3 regions of the Fictibacillus sp. B-59209 genome follow, and region 3 is predicted to be linked to each of the others. Evidence: riboswitches for the same ligand, from Rfam matches in the RefSeq annotation. Region 3 holds a riboswitch; each other region holds the start of a gene.

Region 1 (7,350 bases), on a different contig from region 3:
ACGTTGCGATTGATAACGGTTCCGGACAAGTCGGGCCGCGTTTGGCTGAACTATTGGGAATCCCGCAAGTCACAACCATTACGAAAATTGAAATCAATGGAACGGACGTAGCGATTGAGCGTGATGTGGAAGGAGACGTTGAGAAAATTGAAACGAAGCTTCCTTTGCTCGTCACAGCTCAGCAAGGTTTGAACGAACCTCGCTATCCATCGTTGCCAGGGATCATGAAAGCAAAGAAAAAGCCTCTTGAAACACTCGAAATCGATGATCTAGATATCGATGAAGAAGATGTTGAAGCAAAAACAAAGACCGTTGAAGTATTCTTGCCGCCTAAAAAAGAAGCTGGAAAAATTTTAAGCGGAGAAGTCAACGACCAAGTGAAAGAATTAGTTTCATTACTACGCTCAGAAGCAAAAGTGATATAAGGAGGAATGCTACATGTCTAAAAAAGTTCTTGTACTTGCGGAAGTCCGTGACGGTGAATTAAGAAATGTATCCTACGAGGCCATTGGTGCCGCTAAGGAAATTTCCTCTGGCGGTGAAGTGGTTGCCGTGCTTTGCGGCGAAGGTTTAAATGAAGCGGGACAGTCTTTAGTCCATTATGGAGCAGACCGAGTCATTCTTGCTGAGCACAGCCTGCTATCAACGTATTCTACAGACGGATATGTTCAGGCATTGCTTCAAGTCATCGGCCAGGAGAAGCCTGACGGATTGGTATTAGGCCACACAGCCCTTGGTAAGGATCTTTCACCAAGACTTGCTGCACGCCTTCAATCGGGTTTGATTTCAGACGTAACCTCTCTTGAACAAGCAGGAGACAATGTTGTTTTTACTCGTCCAATCTACTCCGGGAAAGCGTTCGAGAAAAAAGTAATTACGGACGGTCTTGTATTTGTAACCATCCGTCCGAACAATATTGCTCCGCTTGAAAAAGACGAAAGCCGTTCTGGAGATGTGTCTTCTCTAGCGGTTGATGTGAAGGATCTGCGCACCATTGTTAAAGATGTTGTCCGCAAAGCTTCTACAGGCGTTGATTTATCTGAAGCAAAAATTATCGTTGCCGGAGGACGCGGTGTGAAATCCGAGGATGGATTCAAACCGCTTCAAGAATTGGCTGATGTGCTTGGCGCTGCAGTCGGTGCATCCCGCGGTGCGTGTGATGCCGATTATTGTGACTACTCTCTTCAAATCGGACAAACAGGAAAAGTTGTTACACCTGACCTTTACATTGCCTGCGGAATTTCCGGAGCGATCCAGCATTTAGCGGGTATGTCCAATTCCAAAGTTATTGTTGCGATCAACAAAGATCCGGAAGCAAGCATCTTTTCTGTTGCAGACTACGGCATCGTAGGAGATCTGTTCGAAGTTGTCCCGTTGCTTACGGAAGAATTTAAGAATGTTTTAGTTAAATCATAAAAGATTTGGCTGGGCTGGCTGACAAAGCCGGCCTCTTTTTATACAATAAGTCCATCATGAATGATGAAAAATACGAAAGAAATGAGTGGACGCTGGTGACAACAATTGCTTTTGTAAGGCATGGCGTAACCGATTGGAACGCTGAGAGAAGAATTCAGGGCATCATGGATATTCCATTAAATGTAGAAGGGCGTGCACAGGCTGCGGCATTAGCCAAAAGGTTCGGGAAAGAACATTGGGATATGGTCTTTACTAGCCAGCTGGCACGTGCCCGTGAAACAGGCTCAATCATCGGAGAGGTACTCGGGTTTCCGATTCATACCGACAAGCGAATCCAGGAGGTTAACTTTGGCAGGCTGGAAGGTACGGATGAGCAGGCCCGTATAAAACGGTGGGGAGCTGAATGGAGTACCCTGGAACATGGAAAAGAGAAAAAAGAACAGGTATTAAAAAGAGGAAACGAATTTCTTGAAGAGCTGACACAGCATCAACAGGGCAAAAAAATCATCGTGGTCAGCCACGGCGCTTTCATCGGCACCATGCTAAAAGGCCTGCTGGCAAGCGATGAGTATGATGTTTCACTCGTTAATACGTCAGTGAGTATATTACATCATGTGGAGCGGCAGTGGGCATGTTCCCTCTTTAATTGTGATGTGCACTTGAAGCAGCCACACGGTTAATTATTTGGTTTGATTAAAGTGCAAGTTGGGAACGATAAATCTTGAGCAAACAAATAGATGTAAATTAGGTTTGATGATATACTCTTTTTACACGATGAAACTAAGGAGGCAATTTTAATATGGCAATCGTAAATGCAACTGATCAAACGTTCAGTCAAGAAACTAGTGAAGGTCTAGTACTTGCTGATTTTTGGGCACCTTGGTGCGGACCTTGTAAAATGATCGCGCCGGTTCTAGAAGAACTAGCAAGTGAAAATGAAGACTTAAAAGTAGTTAAACTTGACGTAGATGAAAACCAAGAAGTAGCCGGAAAATACGGAGTAATGAGCATCCCTACATTGATCGTTTTCAAAGACGGCGAAGTTGTTGACCAAGTCGTAGGTTTTCAGCCGAAAGAAGCGCTTGGCGAGCTTTTAAACAAACACAAATAATAACGAACATAATTAAGGCTGGCCTCTAATGGCTGGCCTTTTTTTGTATTAAAGTTTGGGACTGGATTTTCGTATACAAGGTTCCCCCACACAGCGTGTTGCTTGGTAAGGGTTTCTGCGCTTGCCGGGAATAAAACAACCGTTTCATATTTTGTATTTTAACTGCCAAAAATAAGGATATCATGCTATGATGTTACATAGAAAAAGGAGGGGAGAGACAACGTGGACACCATTAGAGAGAAGCTGGCTGTACTTCCGGATCAGCCCGGATGTTACTTAATGAGAGACCAATTCGGAAAAGTCATCTATGTGGGGAAAGCAAAAGTATTAAAAAACCGTGTAAGATCTTATTTTACCGGTTCACACGATGGGAAAACACAGCGTTTAGTCGCAAATATTTCCGATTTTGAATACATCATCACCTCCTCAGAGCTAGAAGCTCTCCTTCTTGAAATGAACCTGATCAAAAAACATGACCCTAAATTTAATGTCATGCTGAAAGATGATAAAACGTATCCGTATTTAAAGATTACTGCTGAACAGCAGCCCCGGCTCTTGTACACCAGAAAGATTAGAAAAGACAAGGGCAAATACTTTGGTCCGTTCGTTAATGCCTTTGCCGCACAAGAAACGAAAAAACTGCTGGACCGGCTGTATCCGTTGCGCAAATGTGATCATATGCCTAACAAAGTTTGCCTATATTACCATATCGGCCAATGCCTCGGCCCATGTGTTTATGATATTACCGAAGAACAGAACAAGAAGATGGTCGATGAAATCGTTAAGTTTCTGAACGGAGGCTTTCCTGAAGTGAAGGAGGAATTGACCGAGAAAATGCTGGCCGCTTCGGAAGACCTTAATTTTGAACGGGCGAAAGAACTGAGGGATCAGATCCAGCATATTGATGCGGTCATGCAGAAACAGAAAATGATGACCGCTGACATGGTGGATAAGGACGTTTTTGGTTTTCATTACGATAAAGGCTGGATGTGCGTCCAAGTCTTCTTTATCCGCCAAGGAAAGCTTATTGAACGTGATGTTTCCCTCTTTCCTTTCTATGGAGATGCCATCGAAGACTTTTTATCGTTTATTGGACAATTTTATCTTCAAAAAAATCATATTCTCCCGCGGGAACTTTTGCTGCCTCCTGAGGCGGACGGCGAATTGGTCAAGGATCTTCTCGGCGTGAAAGTGATACAGCCGAAACGCGGGCAAAAGAAAGAGTTTGTTGAACTTGCAACGAAGAATGCACAGCTCGCTCTGCACGAAAAATTTGCACTGATCGAGCGTGATGAGGAACGTACGGTAAAAGCGGTTGAAAATCTGGGGCTGCAATTAAACATTCCAGCTCCATACCGGATTGAAGCATTTGATAATTCCAACATTCATGGGACAAATCCAGTATCTGCGATGATTGTATTTGAAGACGGTAAACCGAACAAAAAAGAATACCGGAAATATAAAATTAAAACGGTGACAGGCCCTGATGACTACGCCTCCATGAAGGAAGTAGTCCGCAGGCGTTACTCCCGCATCTTAAAAGAGAATGGGCAGCTGCCGGATTTGATTATTATTGATGGAGGGAAAGGACAGATCGCTGCTGCGCAGGATGTTCTTGAAAACGAGCTGAACCTTGATATCCCGGTCGGAGGACTTGCTAAGGATGATAAGCACCGTACATCCCAGCTCTTGATGGGAAATCCACCTGAAATTATACCGCTGCTCAGAAACAGCCAGGAATTTTATCTGCTGCAGCGTATACAGGATGAAGTCCACAGGTTTGCTATCTCATTTCATCGTCAAGTGCGTGCGAAAGGCATGTTTCAATCAAGTCTCGATAACATTCCTGGAGTCGGTGAAAAAAGGAAAAAACTTTTGCTGAAAAAATTCGGTTCCATCAAGAAAATGAGAGAAGCCACTCTTGAGGATTTTCATGCGGCAGGCATTCCATTAAGTGTTGCAGAAGAAATTATTCAGGCTCTTCAAAATGAACCTTTATAAAGGTATTGATTTTTCAGAAGTCCTTTGCTAAACTTAAAACAAATTTTAATAGAGCGCCATACTTCAGTTTTGAAGTGATGGTAGAGGAGCAAAAACCAATAGTAAGCTATCTGAAGAGAAGGAGCTCTTATGATGGTAGCTGAAAGGGGATTTTTGCCGAAGCTTTAAGAAACTCCTGTTTCTTACGGCTGGACCTGCATTGAATAAATGCAGAGCTGTCACACATTCTTGCCCGGAGGGTGTGTGGAGGACTATCTCACAAGAGGGGAAAACAAGCTGGCTTACTGTTGCATATACCAAGCAGCAATAAGGTCTTTTCCTTATTGCTGCTTTTTTATATTTATTTTTGCATTTCAGTTTGTTGCGTAGTGGAAGCCGAGACAGGCTGGCCATATCTGGGTGCCTTTTGCAGGAAGGCAATAAATTCGATTTCATTGATGAGAAAGGATGGACATTGTGGCTTTAATCATTCAAAAATTCGGAGGTACAAGTGTCGGCACACCGGATAAAATCAGAAACGCGGCAAGTCGGATCATTCAAGCGGCAAACGAGGGGAATCAAGTAGTAGCGGTTGTCTCAGCAATGGGAAAAACAACGGATGATCTTGTGAGGCTGGCAGGTGAAATAACAGCAAGGCCTTCCAAACGTGAAATGGATATGCTTTTGACGACAGGAGAACAGATCACGATTTCACTGCTTGCGATGGCCCTTCAGGATGCCGGGTACGAAGCCGAGTCTCTGACTGGCTGGCAGGCTGGAGTTGAAACAGAAGATGTTCACGGCAACGCGCGCATCTTAAATATCGATACAAAAAGAATCCAGCAAATGCTTGCAGACGGGAAGATTGCAGTAGTTGCCGGTTTTCAAGGATTAACCTCTTCGGATAATATTGCAACACTGGGACGGGGAGGATCAGATACGACGGCCGTTGCTCTGGCAGCTGCTCTTCGTGCCGATAAATGCGAAATCTACACAGACGTTACTGGTGTATTTACAACAGACCCGCGGGTGGTGAAACATGCCAGAAAGCTGCCTTCCATCTCCTATGATGAAATGCTTGAAATGGCGAATCTCGGAGCGGGTGTGCTGCATCCGAGAGCTGTAGAATTCGCAAAGAATTTCGGAGTAAGACTTGAAGTTCGTTCGAGCACAGAGAAAGAAAACGGAACACTAGTGGAGGAGGAAGCAACAATGGAGAATAATTTAGTAGTGAGAGGATTGGCTTTTGAAGGAAACGTAACAAAAATTACGATTGAAGACCTGCCGAATGGCTTAAACACACTGTCTTCTGTTTTTTCCTTGTTGGCAGAGAATGGTGTTAATGTAGATATTATTATTCAGAGTGTAAACAAGCAGGAAAGAACAAACATATCGTTCTCCATTGAAACAGCGATCTTAGATGAAACAATTGAGCTTCTAGAAAGATATAAGAGTTTGCTTCAGTTTGGTTCCATCCAGCATGAAGATGGATTGGCTAAAGTATCTATTGTTGGTTCAGGAATGATTTCTAATCCAGGAGTAGCTGCACAGATGTTTAAGGCTCTTTCTGAGCAGGATATTATGATTAAAATGGTCAGCACATCAGAGATTAAAGTTTCTACGGTCGTTGATCAGCAGGATATGATTAAAGCGATTGAAACGCTGCACGACGTCTTTGAACTGGACGCAAGGCAGCCGGTTCAGCAGTTATAATAAGAAAAATCCGGGCGAAGCTGCCCGGATTTTTTTATAAATGGAAAAAATTCGCTGCAGGATTAAACCTGTACAGGTTCGTTTAAGAAGTCGATCTCAAATCCAAGGTCCTCAAGGATTTGGTTGTCAGCATTTGTTTCCTGTCCGTCGGTGGTCAGATAGTCGCCCACGAAAATAGAATTTGCAGCATAAAGGCCCAGCGGCTGAAGGCTGCGGAGATTTACCTCTCTGCCGCCTGAGATCCGAATCTCTTTCGTTGGATTAATATAACGGAACAAGGCGAGCACTTTTAAACAATAACGGGGGTTCAGCTCGTCAAGATGCTCGAGAGGAGTACCTGGTATAGCATGCAAAAAATTAACAGGGATAGAATCTGCATTGATCTCTCTTAGCGCTTCTGCCATCTTAATGATGTCGTGCCGGCTTTCGCCCATTCCTACGATAACGCCTGAACATGGGGAGATTCCTGCTGTTTTTACTTTTTCCAGAGTAGCCACTCTGTCTTCGTATGTATGAGAGTTTGTTATTTGGCTGTGGTGGTCTGAGGATGTGTTGATATTATGGTTATATCTTTCGACGCCCGCCTCTTTAAGGGACTGTGCCTGCTTATCATTTAAAATGCCGAGGCATGCGCATATTTTCATATTATAATTGGATTTAATCTCTTTTACAGCTTCAATGACGGTGTTCAAGTCCCGGTTCAGAGGTCCTCTTCCGCTTGCGACGATACAATAGGTTCTCACGTTTTGTTTATATGCCCTTTCCGCACCTTCAACAATCGTGTCTTTATCCATCATCGCATATTTTTCGATCGGCGCTGTGGAAACTGAAGACTGTGAACAATATCCGCAATCCTCAGGGCACAGGCCTGACTTTGTATTAATGATCTTATTCAGTTTCACCTTTTTTCCGAAATAATGCTTCCTGATCATAAACGCACCTTGCAGCAGGCTAAGCAGCTCGTCATCGTCTGATTCCAATATGGATAAGGCTTCTGTCTCGTTCAGTTCTTTACCTTCGATCACTTCTTTTCCAAGTTCCATCCAATTCATAGGTGATGCCTCCTTAATGTTAACTAATTTTATGTATAGGTTAACATTATGCCAGCTGTTTTGTATTGTCAACGCAAA
Region 2 (7,350 bases), on a different contig from region 3:
TTAACACTTTATCATACGTTTTTCTCCCCATGATCACTGTATCGACCGTCTTCACAAATTCTCTGTATCCATAGTCCTCATCAGGCTGTTCCACCATCGACAGGAAGCTGATATCGTCATCCTTCTTAGCGATAAATCCATCAAGACTGGCTGCAATATATACGACTACTTTTCGTTCCTTCACCATCTCTTCACCTCACTGTTTATTCTTAACTAAAGTATACAAATGATTTGTCTTCCATCCACAAGGTACTTTCAAATAAACTATGTCTTTTTAAAAAAGGGAAACAAGGAATATCACCTTAACCTGTGGAAAGAAACAAATGAGCAGAAAAGAATGGAGTGAATAAAAATGGCAGAACAAAAGGCCGTTCAGGACGTGTATCCTGACGATTATTCATGGTGTTATGGATGTGGAAAGCTGAATGAAGATGGCCACCATTTCAAGACAAGATGGAATGGAGAAAAGACCGAAACAATCTACACACCTCAGCCCGAGCATACGGCTGTACCGGGGTTTGTATATGGCGGAGTAATTGCCTCGCTGATTGATTGCCACGGAACCGGTTCAGCTGCTCTCGCCCTTCACCGGAAAAATGGCCATGAACCAGGTGACGGAGCAGAACCACCGCGATTTGTAACCGCCTCGCTGAAGGTTGATTTTATGAAGCCTACCCCGCATGGCTTAGCATTGAAAGCTATCGGAACGCTGGAAGAAGTTCATCCGAAGAAATGGAAGGTACATACTGAAGTGTTTGCCGGTGAAACTCTCTGCGTAAAAGGACAAGTCACAGCAGTTGTCATGCCTGACTCCTTCCTGCAAAACGCAAAAAACACCAATCCCTAAAAGATTGGTGTTTTTGTTTTATCTGGTTCTAACGTAAGCCACAATGCCTTCTTCGTCATCCAGGACCAATTCCAGGCCAGCTGAAATCGGATCGATATTCATTTGTGTATCCAGCCAAAACCGGAGTGCCTCTATCAGGTTGGCTTCAATCATTACTTGTTTTCTGCCGCCCACATAGGCTTCCGCCGAGAAACCGTAATCGTCATCATACAGCAGTTCTACTTGAACGTCTTCTGGCGCAACTTCTTTTTTATGAGCGAGGAACAAGCATAGAGCATTAATAATGTCCTGCTCTGATACCATTATCTGTTCCATCGGTCATCCTTTGGTTTGCGGCTGTTTCTTAAGTTCGCAAAGATTCTCGAAATGAGGGAAATGATGATAAGAACAGCGATAATGTTAATCATTAACCCAAGGAATGAACCAAAAGCGCCAAGGTTTCCTAACAGTCCACCGAAAAGCATACCAGCGATTCCGCCATAGATCAGACCTTTCATGAATCCGCCCTTTTTAGCTTTCGCAGAATAGCTATTATTTTTGTTGAAAAAGCTTTTTTGCTTGTTTTGGCTCTTATTTTGAAAAAATGAGTTGTTGCTGCTTTTACCACCAGAGTTAAAGGATTTTACCCCCGAACGATAGCCTTTCGCACTTACCGTTTGTGACTGATCATGGAAAACAATATCTTTCACAGGCATCAATACAAACGTCATAACCAAGGTAGCCGCAATAATCTTCTTTAACATTCTCTATTCCTTCCTCCATTTAGTAATCTTAGATCTCAACTCTTACCTATACGAAAAGGATAACAAAAAGTTTCATATAAAACCAAAATTTTAAAGAAGTATTTCAAATACAAACTCTAAAATGTTAAAATAAGGAAAAAATACATCAGGAGGATGTAAGATGTTCGACGATCCAGCAGGGGATTTCATGTCTAATTTTGTTCCTATTTTTATTGGTATTATTGCGATTATCGTTATTTCAACCATTGTTATTTCCATTGTAAAAGGTGCCGCTCAATGGAGTCATAACAATAACTCACCCGTATCAAACAAAAAAGCCAAGGTGATTACGAAACGAACCGATATCCAAGGCGGCGGAGAAACCCGTGCCTATAACCATTACTATGTAACATTCCAGCTGAATGACGGAGAAAGAATAGAGCTTAAAGTTAAAGGCGATGAATATGGTATGCTGGTAGAAGGAGATACCGGGGAACTCAGCTTTCAGGGTACAAGGTATCTTGGATTTGATCGAAGCATTCAGTCGGAGATCAACTGACGATTGGAGGATCTATTATGCAAACCTACGCGTTCATCGGATTTGTCTTTGGCCTCATGGGATTTGTTTACGCAATAAATGCCACTAAAAGAGTAAAGCAGCTTGAGCAGAAAGTCGCTGAATTAGAAAACCATATCAAACAGTAATAAAGAGCTCGGATTCCTCTAGGCTCTTTTTTAAAGGCTCTTTTCTAAAAGATTATTGCTTTGGGAACATTTTTTAAGCCTTCATTGACGAGTTGATTGGAGTGCAAGGTGCGAGACTCCTGCGGGGAAAGCGTGACAGGTGAGACTACGCAGGCGCCTGCGCCGAGGAGGCTCAGCGCACGCCCCGCGGAAAGCGAGCATCCTGGAACGGAAATCAACCACTCTCAAGAGCAACAATGGTTACGAAAACAGCCTTTTTAAAAGATTGTTGCTTTTAGTCATTTTTGTAAAGAGCTTCTTTGACAAGTTGGTTGGAGTGCAAGGAGCGAGACTTAAGCGACGGGTGAGACGCGCGGAAATCGAGCATCCTGAAACGGAAATCAACTACCCCTAAGAGCAACAAAGGTTACGAAAACAGCCAAACAAAAGGACGGCTTTCATCATTGTTGCTTTCATCGACAGTCCTGGTGAGCCTGGAATAGATATCTACACCAATGCAGACCTGGCCGACCACATTCAAAGCGAGATGAATGCCTTTGCTGATGAAATTGAAGCTGAGAGTTAATGTTCTATAAGAATATACAATAGGAGAATCTTTTAAATGATTGAAGTAGATGATGCAGGAAATGGATGCCCCATATTAGGAGAAGTGTTCGCAGCCAGAAGAATGGAAACCGGAGAACAAGCGGCTGTCTATGTCCCGCTCCCCTCTGAAACATCATTAAAAACCTCTAAGGAAGAGTACATTATGTCTCTTCTCACCCAGTTAAATGTTCCAAAAGATGAAGCCGTGCTGCTCTGCAGAGGAAATACACTGAATGGATTCGAGCGTCAGTTGCAGCATAAAGGTTTTGATGTGAAGCGCGGGAAGATCTCCGAGGAAACCGATAAGATTGCCGAAAACTTCTTTATGGAACGGCTTTATGACATCGGATTTCCGCAAGATCTTTCACTGTCCAACCGTGAATATCGCGAGTTCTACCAGATGGTGAAAATATGGTATATCTCTCTTTACCACGGGAACAAAAATCTTTTCAAATCAGAGCGCAAAAGAAATGTAAAAACACGTGGGTACATGCATAACCCTGTTTACCATTTTCCGAATGTGCTTAGAGAGTTGTTTTACTAATTAGTAAAACAACTTCCATTTGGTAACAACTTCTAACAATAAAGAGACCCTGCTCAATATTGAGCTTGGCCTCTTTGATTCGCTACAGGTTACACTCGGAACCCCTATATGCTCCTGCGTTCTCTATTTTCGCTGCCATTCCCCTTCACTTGACGTAAGTGTTAATTTATATGTTCTGCGTTTAGAAGACGATACCTTTTTCACTAAAAAAGCAGGAACCCCGAAAGGCTCCTGCTTCTCTTATTTCTTATTCAAAATCACACTCTTTAAGCGGTACGACTTTTGTTTTGTGTTTGAATTTATAGCCTAACCAAACAGCCAGGAAGATCGGAATCCCAATGTAAGAAACAAGGGCTCCTTTCCAATCGATGCTTCCGCCTGTAAAGGCAGAATAGTTTTGACCGAGGATAACGACAAAACAGAGAGCGAAAGCAAAGATCGGACCGATTGGGAACCATTTTGCCAAGTAAGGCAGTTCTTTTAAATTCCGCCCCTGTGCCACATACGCTCTTCTGAATCGGTAATGGCTGATCGCAATTCCGAGCCAGGCGATAAAACCGGACATCCCGGAGGCATTCAGCAGCCAAGTGTAGATGACGCCGTCACCGAACAGTGAAGCAAAGAAAGCTACAGCTCCTACAGCGGCTGTTACAATTAGGGCTGGAACCGGTACACCGCGGGAATCCAGCTTCGCCAGAAACTTAGGTGCCTTTCCGTCTCGTGCCATATCCCAAAGCATACGGGTCGATGCATACATACCGGAGTTACCGGCAGATAATACTGCTGTTAAGATGATCGCGTTCATAACGGAAGCCGCAAACGCAATTCCTGCTTTATCAAAGACAAGTGTAAAAGGACTTACAGTAATATCGCTGCTTGCCAATCGGCTGTCTGTGTAAGGAATGATTAAAGAAATGACCAAGATTGCCAGAACATAGAACAAAAGGATACGCCAGAACACACTTTTGATCGCTTTCGGGATGTTCCTTTTCGGATCTTCTGTTTCTCCTGCCGCAACCCCTAACAGTTCTGTTCCCTGGAAGGAGAAACCTGCAGCCATAAATACGCCAAGCGTCGTAAAGAATCCGCCGTGGAACGGTGCGTCAGCGATCGTAAAGTTCTTAAATCCGATCGGATCTCCGCCTAAAATGCCGAAGATCATAAGTGTTCCTAAGATCAAGAAGATGATGACCGTAATGACTTTGATCAGAGAGAACCAATATTCTGCTTCACCAAACCCTTTTACCGATAAATAATTTAATAAGAACATAATGCCTAGGAACAGTGCACTCCAGATAAATGAAGGTGTATCTGGAAACCAAAATTTCATGATTAATGTTACGGCAGCAAGTTCAGCTGCAATGGTGATTGCCCAGTTGTACCAATAGTTCCAGCCGAGCGCGAATCCTAGTGATGGATCCACAAATTTTGAAGCATACGTGCTGAATGAACCCGCAACCGGCATGTAAGACGCCATTTCTGCGAGGCTTGTCATTAAGAAGAACACCATGATTCCAATCGCTACATATGAAAACAGAACGCCGCCTGGCCCTGCAGTATGAATGGATCCTCCGCTTGCTAAAAATAATCCTGTTCCGATCGTTCCCCCAAGAGAGATCATCGTTAAATGGCGGGATTTCAGTCCCCGCTTTAATTCATTGTCCGCGTTTGGCGACTGCGGTTGTGATGGATTCCGTGCTGTGTTTCGCATAAAAAAACTCCTTTTCGTTTTAGGAAGGAGTGGGAAATAAAAAAAGCCGCCAAGCATTGGGCGACGATTATTATTAATCCGCATCATGCCTTCCGTAAGATAGCGCATCCCACCCACCGGTTATTCGTGGGTGTGACAGTGCTGTTCCTGTTCGAATACAGCCCCAATTCATACTTCCAGAGTTAAGCACAAATTTCGGCAGCTTTTCCTTTCACACGGAGTCTATGATGTCCTCTGCATCTCGTACGTCCTACTTATAAAAGCCGCGACCTCTACCTCATCGGATTGATGAGGATTTTTTAATATCAAGTTAGTTAACGCTAAAAGTTATTATAAAACAGCGCTGTCGTTCCTTCAACTGTTTTTTATTGCCAGCATTTTCACTTTTGAATTAATTCCCTCATTATATCATTGTTTACCTATCACCTACGATCATACGGAAAGGTTCCTTTAAACAATCGTTTAAAATTAAACCCGATTGTCCATCATTTCAAGTATAATGAACACTATTCAGGTTATGCTGAATCTGGATAATATAAAAAATCGAGGTTCCTACATGAATAATAGAAGTTTTAACGATTATCGTATAAGCGATGAAATAAAACGAGCACTTACAGTGTTGAAATATGAAACTCCGACTGAGGTTCAGACTGAAGTCATACCATTAGCTCTGGAAAAGCAAGATCTCGTCGTAAAATCCCAAACAGGCAGCGGAAAAACAGCAGCCTTTGGTATTCCGGTATGCGAAATGCTGGAATGGGAAGAAAAACGGCCACAAGCATTGATCCTTACTCCCACGCGCGAGCTCGCTGTTCAAGTTCGTGAAGACCTTACCAACATTGGAAGGTTCAAGCGGATTAAAGCTGTTGCTGTATATGGTAAAGAGCCTTTTGCGAAACAAAAAGAAGAATTGAAACAAAAAACGCATGTTGTCGTCGGTACACCGGGACGCGTCATGGACCATATCGAGCGTGAAACCCTCGTCTTAGACCAAATCAAGTACCTGATCATTGATGAAGCAGATGAAATGCTGAACATGGGCTTTATTGATGAAGTCAAAAAGATTATTAAACAGCTTCCTTCAAACAGAGTAACCATGGTCTTTTCTGCAACATTGCCAAAAGATATTGAAAATCTCTGCCATCAATATATGAAGGATCCAGCAAAAATCGAAATAGCTTCTGCCGGGATGACGACAGATACGATCAAGCATTCTTTAATCAACGTTCAGGAAGAGGTGAAGCTTGCTCTTCTGAAAGACGTGACGGTCGTTGAAAACCCGGACAGCTGCATCATTTTCTGCAATACGAAAGAGCACGTCGATACCGTGTTTGCAGAGCTCGAAGCCTCTCAGTATTCTGTTGAAAAGCTTCATGGAGGATTGGAACAAGAAGATCGATTCGCGGTGATGGACGGGTTCAAGATCGGGAATTTCCGTTATCTTGTCGCCACGGATGTGGCTGCGAGAGGAATTGATATTGATAATGTAACCCTCGTTATCAACTATGACGTTCCTATGGAAAAAGAGAGCTATGTCCACCGTACAGGAAGAACTGGCCGGGCCGGCAAAAAAGGAAGAGCCATTACGTTTGCATTGCCTTATGAAGGAAAGTATCTTAGAGCCATCGAAAGATACATCGGCTTTGAGATCGATGAAGCGGAAGCACCGACAAAACAAGAAGTGGCTAAAATGCAGCGGCCTTTTGAAGAAAAGCTCAGCGGGCGCCGAGTCGTGAGAAATAATAAAACGGCCCGAATCAACCAGGATATTACGAAACTCCACTTCAGCGGCGGAAAAAACAAGAAGATCCGAGCGGTCGATTTCGTTGGAACCATCGCAAAAATCCCTGGAGTCTCAGCAGATGATATCGGCATTATCACCATCCAGGAGAATTGGTCCTATGTTGATATTCTTAACGGAAAAGGCTCACTTGTCCTGCAAGCCATGGAAAATACCACAGTTAAAGGCAAGAAACTGAAAGTCAGCAAAGCGAAAAAGTAAATAATCCTTCTGATAAGCAAAAGAGCACGGCTGCATTTTTCTCAGCCAGTGCTCTTTTTTTCTATCGATCCAGATTATATGAAGAAAAAGACCTGACCTAATGACCAGCCTCTTTAAACGATCGTTTAAATCATTGATATCTTATTCCACAACCACCGAAACCGCACTATACACTAACAAAAGGGCCATTACCACATTGAATGCTCTTCTGTATTTTGATAAAAAGACTTGAAA
Region 3 (7,350 bases):
AGGTGAAAAGATCGGAAAATTTCTTTCTGCCGCTCGAATAACGGATCTCATTGATGATCTGCTTCATCCTTGTCTCAATCGGGATCTCCTGGCGCTCAATCGTTGTTTTTCTCGGCGCCTTCTCGAGTTTTTTAGTAAAAATCTTCTGCATGGCGGCGAGCATATCATAGATCGTTACGTTAGCTACGGGATTGACTTCTTCTTCTTGGTTTTCATAGTACGTCAGATCCATAGCCTCTCTTGTAAAGATCATGCTTCTGGCCGTTTCTTTCTCCTTCAGGCCGACTGCCGCCTGCTTAAATTTTCGATATTCAATAAGCCTGCGGACGAGATCTTCCCGGGGATCTTCATCCATCTCAATCTCCATCTGCTGATCAAGATCCTGTACGTCCTGTTTTGGGAGCAGCATCTTGCTCTTGATGGCGAGAAGCGTTGCCGCCATGACCAGGTATTCACTGGCCACATCCAATTTTAATTCCTGCATCGTATGTATATAGTTCATATATTGCTCTGTAATCGCAGCAACGGGTATATCGTATATATCGATCTCGTACGAAGTGATCAGATGCAGGAGCAGATCGAGAGGACCTTCAAATGCATCGACTTTCACGCTATACTTCATAGTAGTAACCCCTGTTTCCAAATTCAATATTGTACCGGAATTATACCATATTTTAAACACAGTTCCTTTTTGCATCTTAAAATTTTTAGTAAGATAGACTGTAAAAAGCAAACCAGGAGGCCATTGATGTACCCAGAAGCATACATTGAATACCTTGCCTACTTCCACGGATCGAGGGACTTTTTCGAATGCCATGAAGTACTTGAAGAGCATTGGAAAAGCGAAGGTCAGCAAAACGGCGTCTGGGTCGGATTGATCCAGGTCGCGGTCTCACTCTACCATCAGCGCAGAGGCAATGACATTGGAGCACTCAGAATGATGAAGAGCGCAATCGGTAAACTGTCCGCACATAAAGAGGATCTCACGAGGCTCGGACTTGATGGCACAGAACTGCTGGAAAGGCTCATGATAAGATTGGATGAGATCGAATGCCGAAAGCCATTTACAGACCTGAATCTTCCTGTTGCAGATGAAGCACTCATGGACCAGTGCTGCCGCTGCATTGAAAAACAAGGCTCGGTTTGGGGCAATGAAAGCAATATGGCGGATGAAACGATCATGCACAAGCATAAACTGCGTGACCGGAGTGATGTTATTTTAGAACGTGAAGCGCAAAAGCAGCTGCGGATGAAAAAGAAGAGCTGAAGCCGGGCGGCGCACTTAAAACCTTTTCCAACAAGAAAATCCCACAAAAAAACCCCCGGGAAACCGGGGGTTTTCACTATTCTTATTCTTCCCAAACTTTAACTTCTTTCATTACATCGCCTTGTTTGATTCTTAGAACCGTGTCCATGCCTTCGGTAACTTGTCCGAAAACAGTATGAACGCCGTTTAAATGCGGCTGCGGCTCATGAACGATAAAGAACTGGCTTCCGCCTGTGTCTTTGCCGGCATGTGCCATTGAAAGAGAACCAGCCACGTGTTTGTGAGGGTTTCCGGCTGTTTCGCATTTGATCGTATAGCCAGGGCCGCCTGCACCTGTTCCTGTCGGGTCTCCGCCTTGTGCTACGAAACCAGGAATTACACGATGGAATGTTACCCCATTGTAGAAACCTTCGTTCGCTAATTTTTCAAAGTTGGCTACTGTTCCCGGTGCTTCTTCCGGAAAAAGCTCGATGGAAATTTTTTCACCGTTTTCAAATTCGATAGAACCTTTTTTCATAGATATAACCTCCTGAATTCAACATACTTCATTATTTTATGCTTTTTTTAGCCCAGAGTCCAGCGAGGTCAGCAAGCTCATCTTAATTGCCGGCAAACACGCCGTTCTTTAAAGGAAGATCCAGGCGTAAAAGATCTTCGTAAGACTCTCTTTTCACAACGAGGCGAGCTTCCCCTTTTTCAGCAAAAACGACCGCCGGCCGGGGTATGCGGTTATAGTTGTTGGACATGGAATAGCCATAAGCACCCGTGCAGAAGACAGCGAGCAAGTCTCCGCTCTTCGTCTCCGGGAGCATGATGTCCCAGATCAGCATATCCCCTGATTCACAGCATTTCCCGGCGATTGAAACTTTTTTCGTTCCTTTTTCACCAGCACGGTTTGCAAGCGCGGCTTCATACTGGGCTTGATATAGAGCAGGACGAATGTTATCGCTCATGCCCCCGTCGACAGCCACATAGTGACGGACAGAAGGTATATCTTTTTGAGAGCCGATCGAGTAGATGGTCGTTCCTGCATCTCCTACCAGTGAACGCCCGGGTTCAATCCAAATTTCCGGAACAGCAACAGAGGCGCTAGTAGATAACCTGGTGATCTCCTGGATCATCGCGTCAATGTATTCTTTCGGTTCGAGCGGTTCATCTTCTTCTGTATAGCGGATGCCGAATCCGCCTCCGAGGTTCAGGACTTCAGGAAAGAAAGAAAATTCTTTGTCCCATTTACCGAGATATTCGTAAAGCTTTTGAATCGCCAGAACAAATCCCGTGGTCTCAAAGATTTGTGAACCGATATGGAAATGAACGCCCAAGAGGTTAAGACGGTGTGATTCAAGCGACTCTAGAACCGCCTGTTCTGCCTGGCCGTTCTGAAGGTCAAAACCGAACTTGGAATCCTCCTGCCCAGTCAGGATGTACTCGTGTGTATGAGCTTCAATACCCGGAGTGATCCTCAGCAAGATGGATGTTTTCTTGTTCAGCTGATTGCAAAGGCTTTCGAGCATGCGGAGTTCATGAAAGTTATCGACAACAAAACATCCGATCTCCGATTGAAGAGCATATTGAAGTTCCTGGTAACTTTTGTTGTTTCCATGAAAATGAATACGATCCGCCGGAAAACCAGCTGAAAGAGCGGTATACAGCTCGCCGCCTGATACAACATCCAGGCTCATTCCCTCCTCGTCCATCAGCTGGACTTGCGCCAAACATGAGAACGCTTTGCTTGCATAAGCCACTTGTGCTTTGATCCCTTGTTCCTCAAACGCTTTCTTGAACGACCTCGCACGCTTTCGGATCAGCTCTACATCATAAATATAAAGCGGTGTACCATATTCACGCGCCAGCTGAACGGTGTCAACCCCGCCGATTGTTAAGTGATTGTCATCATTGATTGAACTAGTACCATGTAAATACATGAAAAAATCTCCCCTCTGCTTTTCCATTAGAGATTCTGTTCCGACGAAAAACAAAGACAGCTAATGTATTAAGGTACATTAGCTGTCTTACACCGTACCCCCATTTGCCGGAATAGTTCTCCACTGCATGATGCAGTGACAGTCCGCTGTCTGTTCGGCAGCGACCCAGCATGAGGATGTATGGACCATCTTCACACTTCGGCAAATTGGCCTTTAAAATGATTTCTTCATGTCCATTCACTCCATCATCCTACTGATCCGCTTTGCGCCTCTACCCCATTATATATAAATGAGGCATATCCAATTGTTATGAACAAATTTATCACAAATTTTTTCTTTCGGCAATACTTCTTAGGAAGTCGGCTGTTTTTTGCTGTTCTGCGGATGGACGATGCTTGGCCGGATCTTTGAGAGCGGCACAGCGAGCCGGATGACAATCTGCAGGAAGGCTTTTGCGTTAAACGGTATGAATGGCCATAAGTAAGGGGTATTCAAGTTTTTCATCGAGCACAGATAAAGCATTATTAAGGTGGCCCCACCTACAAATCCCGGCACATGGAAAATGGCAGTTAAGATCAGCAGCAGGAGGCGGAGCATCTTATTGGCTATACTCAGCTCATAGCTTGGGGTCGAGAAACTGCCGATCGCCGCTATAGAAACATAGAGAATAACTTCAGGAACAAACAGTCCGACATCGATCGCGATCTGTCCGATCAATACGGCAGCGATCAAACCCATCGCCGTCGACAGCGGACTGGGGGTATGGATGGCCGCTACCCTCAATATTTCTATCCCGATCTCAGCAAAGAGGATCTGCAGAAATAAAGGAATATGCGTCGTCTTGTTCGGACCGATAAAATCAATATTAGGAGGAAGCAGGTTTTCCTGAGTGGCATAGAGGTACCAGAGAGGCACAAGTAAAAGTGAAGCGATAATCCCTGCGAAACGGACCCATCGGATAAAAGCTCCTACCATCGGGGTCTGCCTGAACTCTTCAGCATGCTGAATATGGTGGAAATAAGTAGTCGGGGTAATGATGACCGATGGGCTTGTATCCGTAATAATCAGAACATGCCCCTCCATGAGATGCTGTGCAGCGACATCCGGCCGCTCGGTATAACGGACGAGCGGAAAAGGATCCCAGCCTTGCTTTACGAGAAATTCTTCGATCGTTTTATCGGCCATTGGAATACCGTCGATGTCAATGCTCTGCAATTCTTTTTTGACAAGCTTGACGAGCCCGGGATCGGCAATGTCATCAATATAGCAGATACAGATGTCTGTTTTGGATCGTTTACCGACCTGCATTATTTCGTGGCGGAGCCGTTCATCCCTGATCCGCCTGCGGGTAAGAGCAGTATTGACAATTATATTTTCCGTATATCCATCACGGGAGCCACGGACTACCTTTTCAGTGTCCGGTTCTTCCGGCTGCCTGCCCGGATAGCTACGGACATCCACGATGAAAGCTTGGTCTTCCCCTTCAAGAAAGACGGCAATCAATCCAGAGAGCATGCGGTCAATAGCAATCTCCAAATTGTCGGTCAGTTCCACCTGCTGGTGAGACAGATGTTCATGAAGAATTTCTTTTACATTGGAGGGAGCCCGATGCCCATGGTCCATGTCCATGAGCTCTCTCATGATCTCAATGATAAAAAGGCTGTCACATAGTCCAGTGCAATAATAGATCTGAACTTCTTTTTTTAATAGATGCAGTTTCCTGACACCCACATCAAAGCTGATTCCGATGCCCAGCCGTGATTTCAGCTGCTGTTCGTTCTCTTGGATTTTTTTACTGATTAGTGTCTTTTTCCTTTCTTTCGATCCCTGCATTATAACCGCTCCTTTCTAAAATGGTTTCAACCGCCATACTTGTAATCGGGGCTCCTTTTTCCACTGCGTCATGGCCGGCCATCTTTCCGATATCACCGATACCGATGACGATCGGGAGGTTCAATTCATCAAGTATATAGACGGTATCTCCGTTGATCCTGCCTGTCTCAAAATCGGGAACACCGCTCTTGTCAATCCCGTATTCTGTAAAGCTCCCATACCGGTCGATGGAAAAATGAACTTTAGTCCATTCCGAATGATGGGTTTTGGATGCGACGGCTATTGCGCCGAGCACCTCGATGTCCGGTTGGCTGCACACAATTCTCATTGCGAGTTCTCCCGGGCCTTCGCCGCGGAATCCGCAATCATCGAACATGACGAGGACGGGATCGTGGGGCGTCTGCATGATCATTCTTACAAGCTGGTGCCCGCTTATTTTCGAAGGGTTCCCCCAGGACTGGGAAATACAGCGTCCTCCTATTTTTCTGGCTACATGCTCTACTGCTCGCAAAGCATATAAATCTCCGTCTGTAATGAGGATGACACGCTTCTTTCCCAATGTTTTCACCCCTTAGGCTTAAATATTAATGCGACCAGAAAACCGAATAGAATGGCAGATGAGATACCGGCTGAAGTCAGTTCAAAGATTCCCATGGCTATTCCAATAAACCCATGATCGTCTGCTGATGCCATCGCACCATGCAGCAGGTTATGCCCAAAGCTCGTGATCGGAACAGTAGCTCCTGCACCTGCAAATTTAATAAGATTATCATAAATTCCAAACGCATCCAACGCTGCTCCAACGACAACAAAGGAGGTGGTGACGTGTGCAGGAGTTAATTTAAACACATCCATCATGAGCTGGCCGACTACACATATGGCGCCTCCGACTAAAAATGCCCATAAATACTCCATTACTTAAGCACCTCCTTTGTACTTTCAAGAACTACTCCGTGAGCAATCGTTGGAATGGATTCTTTCTGCTGCATCATCGTCGGATTCAGGAGTGCCCCAGTGGCTACGACTAAAATCCGGTTCAAATTACCTGATTGGAGTTCTTTTACAAGGTGGCCGTATGTTACGACTGCAGAGCAGGCACAGCCGCTTCCGCCGGCAAACACTTCCTGATCAGGACGGTACATCATCAGACCGCAATCTCTGTGATTTTTTGAGATATCTACACCTTGCTCACTTAAGAGCATCTTAACGATCGGTGAACCGACTGCTGAAAGGTCCCCTGTTACGATCAGATCATAATAATCAGGATCGTTTCCGGTCTCTTTTAAGTGAGCTGCGATCGTGTCTGCCGCTGCAGGAGCCATGGCTGAACCCATGTCAAAAGGATCCTTGATCCCAAAGTCTTTTACTTTTCCAATCGTGGCTGCGGTTATTTTTATGGATGATGGTTCTCTGCTGACGAGAGCAGCCCCCGCTCCTGTCACCGTGAACGTTGCCGTATCCGGCTTCTGTCCGCCATATTCAGTCGGGTACCGGAATTGGCGTTCAGCTGTAGCGTTATGTGAACTTACGGCTGCCACTACCCGATTGGCGTAGCCCCCATCCACCAGGGCAGCACCGACTGCAAGAGATTCCATCGAAGTGGAACAGGCTCCGAAGACACCAAGGAAAGGAATTTCATTAGCTCTTGCCACATAGTTTGCTGTTACAACCTGATTGAGCAGATCGCCAGCAAGGAAAAAATTAATATCCTCGTTTGACAATTTTGCCTTGTTCAGACAGCTCGTGATTGAATCTTCCATCAAACGGCGCTCTGCGAGTTCCCAGTTCTTTTCATTACAATGAAGTTCGTTGTACTTTACATCAAACATCGCTCCGAGCGGGCCTTCACTTTCCATTGGGCCTACCGCCGTTCCTGTTGAATTTAAAAAAACCTGTTCTCCAAATTTCCACGTTTGCCTTCCGAGCAGTTTCATATCCATCGTTCCTTTACATTAGTGTTTTAAACGCATACCTGATCATTCCGAAGATATAGGCTGATACAGCTCCGAAAACAATAACTGCACCTGCAAGTTTGAATAAGTTGGTAGCAATTCCTAATACGATCCCTTCACTCTTGTGTTCAAGGGCGGCGCTCGTTATAGCGTTGGCGAACCCTGTAACCGGCACAGCTGATCCTGCGCCGCCGAACTGTCCGATCTTGTCATACACCCCGATGCCTGTCAGCAAAGCCGCGATGAGGATCAGTGTAGCTGCAGTTGGATTGCCTGCTGTCTGTTCATTAAAGTTGAAATAGGTCATATAAAACTTCTGAAGGGCTTCACCTATAATGCAGATGAATCCACCCACCAAAAATGCCTTCAAGCA

Evidence for each region. Region 3 has a riboswitch for lysine ahead of lysA (diaminopimelate decarboxylase). Riboswitches for the same ligand answer to the same signal wherever they lie in the genome.
Region 1: linked by a shared signal. The riboswitch ahead of P4361_RS12230 (aspartate kinase) and the one ahead of lysA (diaminopimelate decarboxylase) in region 3 are both predicted to bind lysine.
Region 2: linked by a shared signal. The riboswitch ahead of P4361_RS22645 (amino acid permease) and the one ahead of lysA (diaminopimelate decarboxylase) in region 3 are both predicted to bind lysine.

Annotation. Positions count from the first base shown of each region.
Region 1 is NZ_JARMMC010000016.1:88,681-96,030, reverse strand. It holds gene P4361_RS12255 (electron transfer flavoprotein subunit beta/FixA family protein) at 1-425, shown strand, start outside; gene P4361_RS12250 (electron transfer flavoprotein subunit alpha/FixB family protein) at 439-1,416, shown strand; gene P4361_RS12245 (histidine phosphatase family protein) at 1,473-2,096, shown strand; gene trxA (thioredoxin) at 2,216-2,527, shown strand; gene uvrC (excinuclease ABC subunit UvrC) at 2,750-4,528, shown strand; lysine riboswitch at 4,602-4,790, shown strand; gene P4361_RS12230 (aspartate kinase) at 4,985-6,220, shown strand; gene bioB (biotin synthase BioB) at 6,283-7,272, opposite strand.
Region 2 is NZ_JARMMC010000043.1:34,419-41,768, forward strand. It holds gene P4361_RS22610 (dihydrofolate reductase family protein) at 1-187, opposite strand, end outside; gene P4361_RS22615 (PaaI family thioesterase) at 353-847, shown strand; gene P4361_RS22620 (YxcD family protein) at 866-1,162, opposite strand; gene P4361_RS22625 (hypothetical protein) at 1,150-1,590, opposite strand; gene P4361_RS22630 (DUF2500 domain-containing protein) at 1,751-2,128, shown strand; gene P4361_RS22635 (hypothetical protein) at 2,146-2,274, shown strand; gene P4361_RS22640 (hypothetical protein) at 2,876-3,403, shown strand; gene P4361_RS22645 (amino acid permease) at 3,651-5,114, opposite strand; lysine riboswitch at 5,207-5,397, opposite strand; gene P4361_RS22650 (DEAD/DEAH box helicase) at 5,671-7,116, shown strand; gene P4361_RS22655 (LysE family transporter) at 7,258-7,350, opposite strand, start outside.
Region 3 is NZ_JARMMC010000014.1:305,284-312,633, reverse strand. It holds gene P4361_RS10730 (segregation/condensation protein A) at 1-622, opposite strand, end outside; gene P4361_RS10725 (DUF309 domain-containing protein) at 749-1,267, shown strand; gene P4361_RS10720 (peptidylprolyl isomerase) at 1,350-1,784, opposite strand; gene lysA (diaminopimelate decarboxylase) at 1,867-3,192, opposite strand; lysine riboswitch at 3,298-3,474, opposite strand; gene P4361_RS10710 (spore germination protein) at 3,544-5,025, opposite strand; gene P4361_RS10705 (stage V sporulation protein AE) at 4,985-5,584, opposite strand; gene spoVAE (stage V sporulation protein AE) at 5,590-5,940, opposite strand; gene spoVAD (stage V sporulation protein AD) at 5,940-6,959, opposite strand; gene spoVAC (stage V sporulation protein AC) at 6,973-7,350, opposite strand, start outside.